3 regions of the Pseudomonas rosaeacicularis genome follow, and region 3 is predicted to be linked to each of the others. Evidence: predicted binding sites of a transcription regulator. Region 3 holds the regulator's gene; each other region holds the start of a gene.

What was found. The regulator FliA, encoded in region 3, starts transcription of late flagellar genes. The targets are predictions, from matches to a motif close to CTAAAGTTTNNNNNNNNNNNGCCGNTAA.
Region 1: the regulator FliA is predicted to act here: its motif matches at 1,045-1,072, upstream of ACWKWM_RS00575 (methyl-accepting chemotaxis protein).
Region 2: the regulator FliA is predicted to act here: its motif matches at 1,246-1,273, upstream of ACWKWM_RS15705 (methyl-accepting chemotaxis protein).

What each region holds. Positions count from the first base shown of each region.
Region 1 covers NZ_JBSKHT010000001.1:122,066-124,332, forward strand. Annotated here, with positions in the region: gene ACWKWM_RS00570 (LysR substrate-binding domain-containing protein) at 77-997, shown strand; gene ACWKWM_RS00575 (methyl-accepting chemotaxis protein) at 1,184-2,267, shown strand, end outside.
Region 2 covers NZ_JBSKHT010000011.1:109,187-111,453, reverse strand. Annotated here, with positions in the region: gene ACWKWM_RS15710 (lysostaphin resistance A-like protein) at 409-1,200, shown strand; gene ACWKWM_RS15705 (methyl-accepting chemotaxis protein) at 1,304-2,267, shown strand, end outside.
Region 3 covers NZ_JBSKHT010000026.1:68,952-71,218, reverse strand. Annotated here, with positions in the region: gene fleN (flagellar synthesis regulator FleN) at 1-569, shown strand, start outside; gene fliA (RNA polymerase sigma factor FliA) at 566-1,306, shown strand; gene ACWKWM_RS26990 (chemotaxis response regulator CheY) at 1,571-1,945, shown strand; gene ACWKWM_RS26985 (protein phosphatase CheZ) at 1,965-2,267, shown strand, end outside.

The sequences.
Region 1 (2,267 bases), on a different contig from region 3:
AGCATGAGTAAAACTCATGCGAGCTTTGAGCTACAGTTGGCGCCCAGTGCTGTAGCGATGGAATGAGGAAGCCCTGATGTCCCGAAGTCTTGCGCCGTTGTATGCGCTCCGAGCATTTGAAGCCGCGGCCCGGCATGCTTCATTCACGCGCGCCGCCGAAGAACTGTCGATCACCCAAAGCGCTGTGAGTCGGCACATCCGCACCCTTGAGGATCACTTTGCCTGCCGCTTGTTTCAGCGCAACGGTCGCAATCTGCAATTGACCGAAGCGGCGCGCACCTTGCTGCCGGGCATACGTGAGGGGTTTTCTGCGCTGGAGCGGGCGTGCAGCACGCTCTTCGCCGAAGAGGGCATCCTGCGCATGAAGGCGCCGTCGACGCTGACCATGCGCTGGCTGCTGGCGCGCCTGAGCCGTTTTCGTCATCTGCAGGTGGGCAACGAAGTGCAACTGACCAGCGCCTGGATGGACATCGACAACGTAGATTTCACCCAGGAGCCTTTTGATTGCGCGGTACTGCTCAGCCGAGGCCATTTCCCGCCCGAATGGGAAGCGACCTACCTATTTCCCGAACTGCTGATTCCGGTTGGGGCGCCGACGTTGCTAGAGGACCGACCATGGGATGTCGAGCGGTTGGCCAGCGCCGAGCTGCTGCACCCCACGCCGGACCGTCGTGACTGGCGCAGTTGGCTTGAGCGGATGGGTTTGTCCGATCAGGTTTCGCTCAAGGGCGGCCAGGTGTTCGATACCCTGGAGCTCGGCATGATTGCCGCCGCGCGCGGGTATGGCGTCTCCATGGGCGATTTGCTGATGGTCGCTGAAGACGTTGCGCAGGGACGTTTGAGCCTGCCTTGGCGAACGGCGGTGGTCAGTGGCGAGAATTACTATCTGGTCTGGCCGAAGACGCGGGCGGGCGGTGATCGTCTGCGCCGGCTCAGTGACTTCCTGCAAGCGGAGGTGCAGGCCATGGAGATGCCGGAGGTCACTATTCTGAAATAACCCGTAACCTTGATCGCCGTGCCGGAGTTCGTTATCCGGGCGTGGGACTCAAGTATTTTTGCTGTCAGCCGAATCCGTAATACAAGAGCCTTTTGTTCAAAGCGGCTCACGAAAAAACCTTCATTAAATTAGTCCGAACGTGCAGTCGGGATCAGGATGATCCGGTCGTTCGGTCAGGGAGTCTCCATGTCTCAACCTCGTGCCCGAATTGCATCCCAGCTGGGAATTGCTCTGGCAGTGATTCTCGCGATAGTGATCAGTGGCAGTACGCTGTTTGCTTTGCGCTCACTGGACACCGCTAACCTTGCGATTCGTGAAGAACATATGGGCAGCGAGGCGAGATTGCTGGCTGATCAACTTAATACGTTCCACAGCACGTTGCGTGACAGCACCCAGCGCCTGAGCGGTCTGTTTGAAAAACGCTTCAGCAGCGGGCTCACGCTGCAGACTGATCAGCAGATCAGCGTTGCAGCAGTGCAAACGCCTGCGTTGATTCTGGATGGCAACCCGCTTAACAACAATTTCGACCAGGTCGATGACTTCCGCAAAATGACTGCCGGCGTGGCCACTGTTTTTGTGCGCAGCGGCGAAGATTTCGTGCGCATCAGCACGTCGCTGACCAAGCAGGACGGCTCGCGGGCAATCGGCACGCTGCTTGATCACAAACACCCTGCTTACGAGCGCCTGTTGGCGGGGCAGGAATATGTCGGCCGCGCGCTGTTGTTTGATCGCTCATACATGACTCAATACACCCCTGTACGTGATGCGGCGGGCAAGGTTATCGCCGTACTGTTCGTAGGATTCGATTACACCGATGCGCAGAAAGCGCAGTTCGAAAACCTGAAAAACTTCCGAATCGGTTCGACCGGGTCCTTGGCGCTGCTTGACGAGCAAGACCGTTGGTTGGTACCTCCCGCGGGTGTGGCCGACCTGGATCAGGCAAGCAAAACCTTGGCGAGCTTCGTCAAACAGCCGGGCAAAGGCCAGATCTGGCAGGACGGTAGTAACGAGATCTACACCGTAGCCGCACCGTTTTCCGGTGGCCCGTGGGCCGTGCTGGCCAACATGCCGGAAGAGGAAATCAGCGCAGTCACTTGGAGTGTCGGCACTCAACTCGCCATCGGCAGCCTGCTGTCGATGCTGATCGCGGTCGGTGCGGCGATCTGGTTGCTGCGCAGCAAGCTCAAGCCGTTGTCCGATCTGGTCAATCAGGCCGAGGCTCTGGGCGCAGGTGATCTGAGCGTGCGCTCGAACGTGACCAGCCACGATG
Region 2 (2,267 bases), on a different contig from region 3:
GTCGGCGATCTGCCGGGAACCGGCAGCAAAGCTGTGCATGCGGTGGGTAACGTTTAGCGCAGATGGCCGGATTTAGGGCCGCTTCGCGCCCCATCGTCGGCAAGCCGGACTCCTACGCCCTTCGGGCAGAAGCAAGGCTGCGACGCTTTTGAAATCAGCGACATTTGCTTGTTTGATGAGAGTGCGCTTGCTCGCGATTGCGGTCCCCCAGTAACGACTCGTTGCTGACACCCTGTCCGCGAGCAAGCGTTTTCCTGCAGGCAATGCAGGTCACATTCGGATACGCCCTACACAAGCCCTCGAAATATCCACCCCGCTCTATCAACGACTTTCATCCAGGTCTGACAGGCGTGTGAATCTTTTAAACGCTAGAATCCTCGCCCTATTTCGCTGTTGAAGGACGCTGCCATGTCGGCGTTGCGCTGGACGACGCTGGCCCTGCTTACGCTCGGCTACGCTGTCGCATTCACCTACGGTCAGCTCAGCCTGCCCGCTGCCATAACAGTCGGCCTGCTGATCATGGCCGGTATCTGCGTCAGCCACTTTCGCCATTGGGCCGTCAATGCCTTCGGGCATCTGCTGTTCATTGGGCTCGCTATCGGACTGGCCAGCCATTGGTTACCGGGTTTTTTAAACCCCCGCGCCGTTGCTGCCGTTCGTTTCAGCCCTGATGCCGCGCCGTTTTCGATGTATCTCAATCTGGACAAATCCCTGATCGGTTTCTGGGTCGTGCTGGCCTGCCCGTGGGTGATCTATCGAGCGAGCGTCCTCCGTTCGGCAGCGGTCACGGCTTCAACCTTAGTCGTCACGACCTGCGTCTGCATGGCTACGGCCATCAGCTTGGGTGTTCTGGCCTGGGCACCCAAATGGCCAGAGCAAAGTGGCATCTGGATATTCAATAACCTGTTACTGGTGACATTGACCGAAGAGCTGCTGTTTCGCGGGTACATACAGGGTGGTTTGACCCGACTGTTTAAACGCTTGCCGTATCACGATGTGCTGGCAATCGCTCTGGCATCCATGGTGTTTGGCCTGGCGCATGCAGGCGCGGGATGGCAGTGGGTCCTGTTGGCCGGCGTCGCTGGCATCGGCTACGGCATCGCGTACCGTCTTGGCGGTTTGACGGCGGCGGTTTTGACACACTTCGGCCTGAATCTTGTGCACTTTTCTTTGTTCACGTACCCCATGTTCAATCGCTAAGCCCTAGTCCAGAGCCATACGGTTTGTGATGCAGTTCACACAACGCTCAATTTTTCAGAAGGCCGGCCGATATCCAGTCAAAGCCTTCCTGGATAGATAGCTCATGCGCAACAACCAGCCCATCACCCAACGCGACCGCACGTTTCCCGCACATCAACGGTTGATTTCAACCACCGATGCGCGCGGTGTTATCACCTACTGCAACGACGCGTTCGTCGATATCAGCGGTTTTTCCTACGAGGAACTGCTCAAGGCGCCACACAATACCGTGCGCCATCCGGACGTACCGTCAGCGGTTTTCGAGCATATGTGGACCACGCTCAAGCAGGGTCAACCCTGGATGGGGATCATCAAGAACCGCTGCAAGAACGGCGACCATTATTGGGTGAATGCCTATGTCACGCCGGTCTTTGAAAACAAGCAGGTAGTGGGCTTTGAATCAGTGCGGGTCAAGCCTACCCCCGAGCAGATCCGACGCGCCGAGGCGCTTTATAAACGCATCAACAGCGGCAAGGCGGCAGTGCCAAGCCGCGATAAATGGTTGCCGGTCTTACAGGATTGGCTGCCGTTCATTCTGGTCAGCCAACTGAGTTTTCTGATTGGCGTATGGCTCAATTCCCACTGGGGGTTCATCCTCGCGGCTGCGCTGTCCGTGCCGTTGGGACTGCTGGGCCTGAGTTGGCAGCAGCGCGGCATCAAGCGACTGTTGCGTCTGGCCGAGCAAACCACTTCTGATCCTTTGATCGCTCAGATGTATACCGACAGCCGTGGCCCGCAAGCGCGGCTTGAAATGTCGATCCTGAGCCAGGAAGCACGGCTGAAAACCTGCCTGACCCGCTTGCAGGACACTGCCGAACACTTGACTGATCAGGCCAGACAATCCGACAGCCTCGCCCAGGCCAGCTCAAGCGGACTGGAACGTCAACGCGTCGAAACCGAACAGGTCGCTACAGCCATTAACCAGATGGCGGCCACGACCCAGGAAGTCGCCAGCCATGTGCAGCGTACGGCCGACGCCACACAACAAGCCAACGCGCTGACCCGCAAGGGCCGCGACATCGCCAGCG
Region 3 (2,267 bases):
CGGCATCGGGCACCCAGAGCATGGTCCATCTGACGCCCGCGCAGCATGCGGGTCTGATTCAGGCTTTCAGCGACATCGGCGACAACCTCGACGTGCTGGTGATCGACACCGCCGCCGGGATCGGTGAGTCGGTGGTGAGCTTCGTGCGCGCCGCCCAGGAAGTGTTGCTGGTGGTCTGCGACGAGCCGACCTCCATCACCGACGCCTACGCCCTGATCAAGCTGCTCAATCGTGATTACGGCATGAACCGTTTCCGGGTCCTGGCCAACATGGCGCAGAGCCCGCAGGAAGGGCGCAACTTGTTCGCCAAGCTGACCAAGGTCACCGACCGTTTCCTGGACGTTGCCCTGCAGTACGTCGGCGCCGTGCCGTATGACGAATGCGTACGCAAGGCCGTGCAGAAGCAGCGCGCGGTGTACGAGGCGTTTCCACGCTCCAAATGCTCGCTGGCGTTCAAGGCCATCGCGCAGAAAGTTGACACCTGGCCGTTACCGGCGAACCCGCGCGGCCATCTGGAATTTTTCGTCGAACGTCTGGTGCATCACACCAGCGCAGGGCCCGTGTCATGACAGCAAGTGGGTATCGCATGTACAGCAAATCATCCCGTGATTCCCAATACGAGCTGATCGAGCGCTATGCGCCTCTGGTCAAGCGAATTGCCTACCACTTGCTGGCGCGTCTGCCGGCCAGCGTGCAGGTCGAAGACTTGATCCAGGCCGGCATGATCGGCTTGCTCGAAGTCTCGACCAAGTACGACTCCACCAAAGGCGCCAGCTTCGAGACCTACGCCGGGATTCGCATCCGCGGCGCCATGCTCGACGAGGTGCGCAAGGGTGATTGGGCACCGCGTTCGGTGCATCGCAACACGCGCATGGTCAGTGACGCGATTCGATCAATTGAAGCAAAAACCGGCCGCGACGCTAAAGATCACGAGGTTGCGGCCGAACTCCAATTGAGTCTCGATGATTACTACGGGATTTTGAACGATACCTTGGGCAGCCGACTGTTCAGTTTCGACGACCTGCTGCAGGACGGCGAACATGAAGGGCTGCATGAGGACGGCGCAAGCCAGTCGCTCGAGCCGTCGCGTGACCTGGAAGATGAACGTTTCCAGAGCGCGTTGGCTGAGGCCATTGCCAATTTGCCAGAGCGTGAGCGCCTGGTGTTGGCGCTGTACTACGACGAAGAGCTTAACCTCAAGGAAATCGGTGAGGTCCTGGGTGTCAGCGAATCGCGGGTCAGTCAGTTACACAGCCAGTGCGCAGCTCGTTTGCGAGGGCGTTTGGGAGAATGGCGAGCGCGTTGACAGGCAACGCGGCGGACCCATTGGGGCCGTGTTACCTGTAAAGCCGGCTGTGCAGAGCGTTCGTGGGAAACAAGAGAGACAAGGCTTGAGCCGGTCAGCGCAGACGCACATCGCGTGCGTCGCGCCGTGGTTCATGCCTGTTGATTTGCCAAGCCCGTCGTCGTTTCGTGCAGCCCGGTCAGCGAGCTGTACCGGTTTTGATTGAACGCGCGTCCAGGTGCTGGGCGCGTTAAAGACTGCTTGGAGGTCGAATTGGACAAGAACATGAAAATCCTCATCGTTGATGACTTCTCAACGATGCGGCGGATCATAAAAAACCTGTTGCGTGACCTTGGGTTCACCAACACGGCGGAAGCAGATGACGGCACGACCGCATTGCCGATGCTGCAAAGCGGCTCTTTTGACTTTCTGGTAACGGACTGGAACATGCCTGGCATGTCCGGCATCGACCTGCTGCGTCAAGTCCGTGCCGATGAGCGCCTGCGCAGCTTGCCGGTATTGATGGTCACCGCTGAAGCCAAGCGTGAGCAGATCATTGAAGCCGCCCAGGCCGGGGTAAACGGTTACGTGGTCAAGCCTTTCACAGCGCAAGTGCTGAAAGAAAAAATCGAGAAGATATTCGAGCGCGTCAATAGCTGATGTTCGCTGCGAGGGCGCTATGGATTCCAAAGATTCGACAATGGGTGACTTTGAGTCGACCCTGAAGAAACACGCACAAGAGCTGGTCGCAAGCCTTGAAAAAGGCAAGTTCGGCGAAGCCGTGCAACTGATCCATGAGCTGAACCAGACCCGCGATCGCGGCCTGTATCAGGAAGTCGGCAAGCTGACGCGTGAGCTGCACAGCGCCATCGTCAACTTCCAGATCGACCCGACCATGCCGCAAGCCGAAGAAGTGTCACAGATCACCGACGCCACCGAGCGCTTGTCGTACGTGGTCCGGCTGACCGAAAACGCGGCCAAT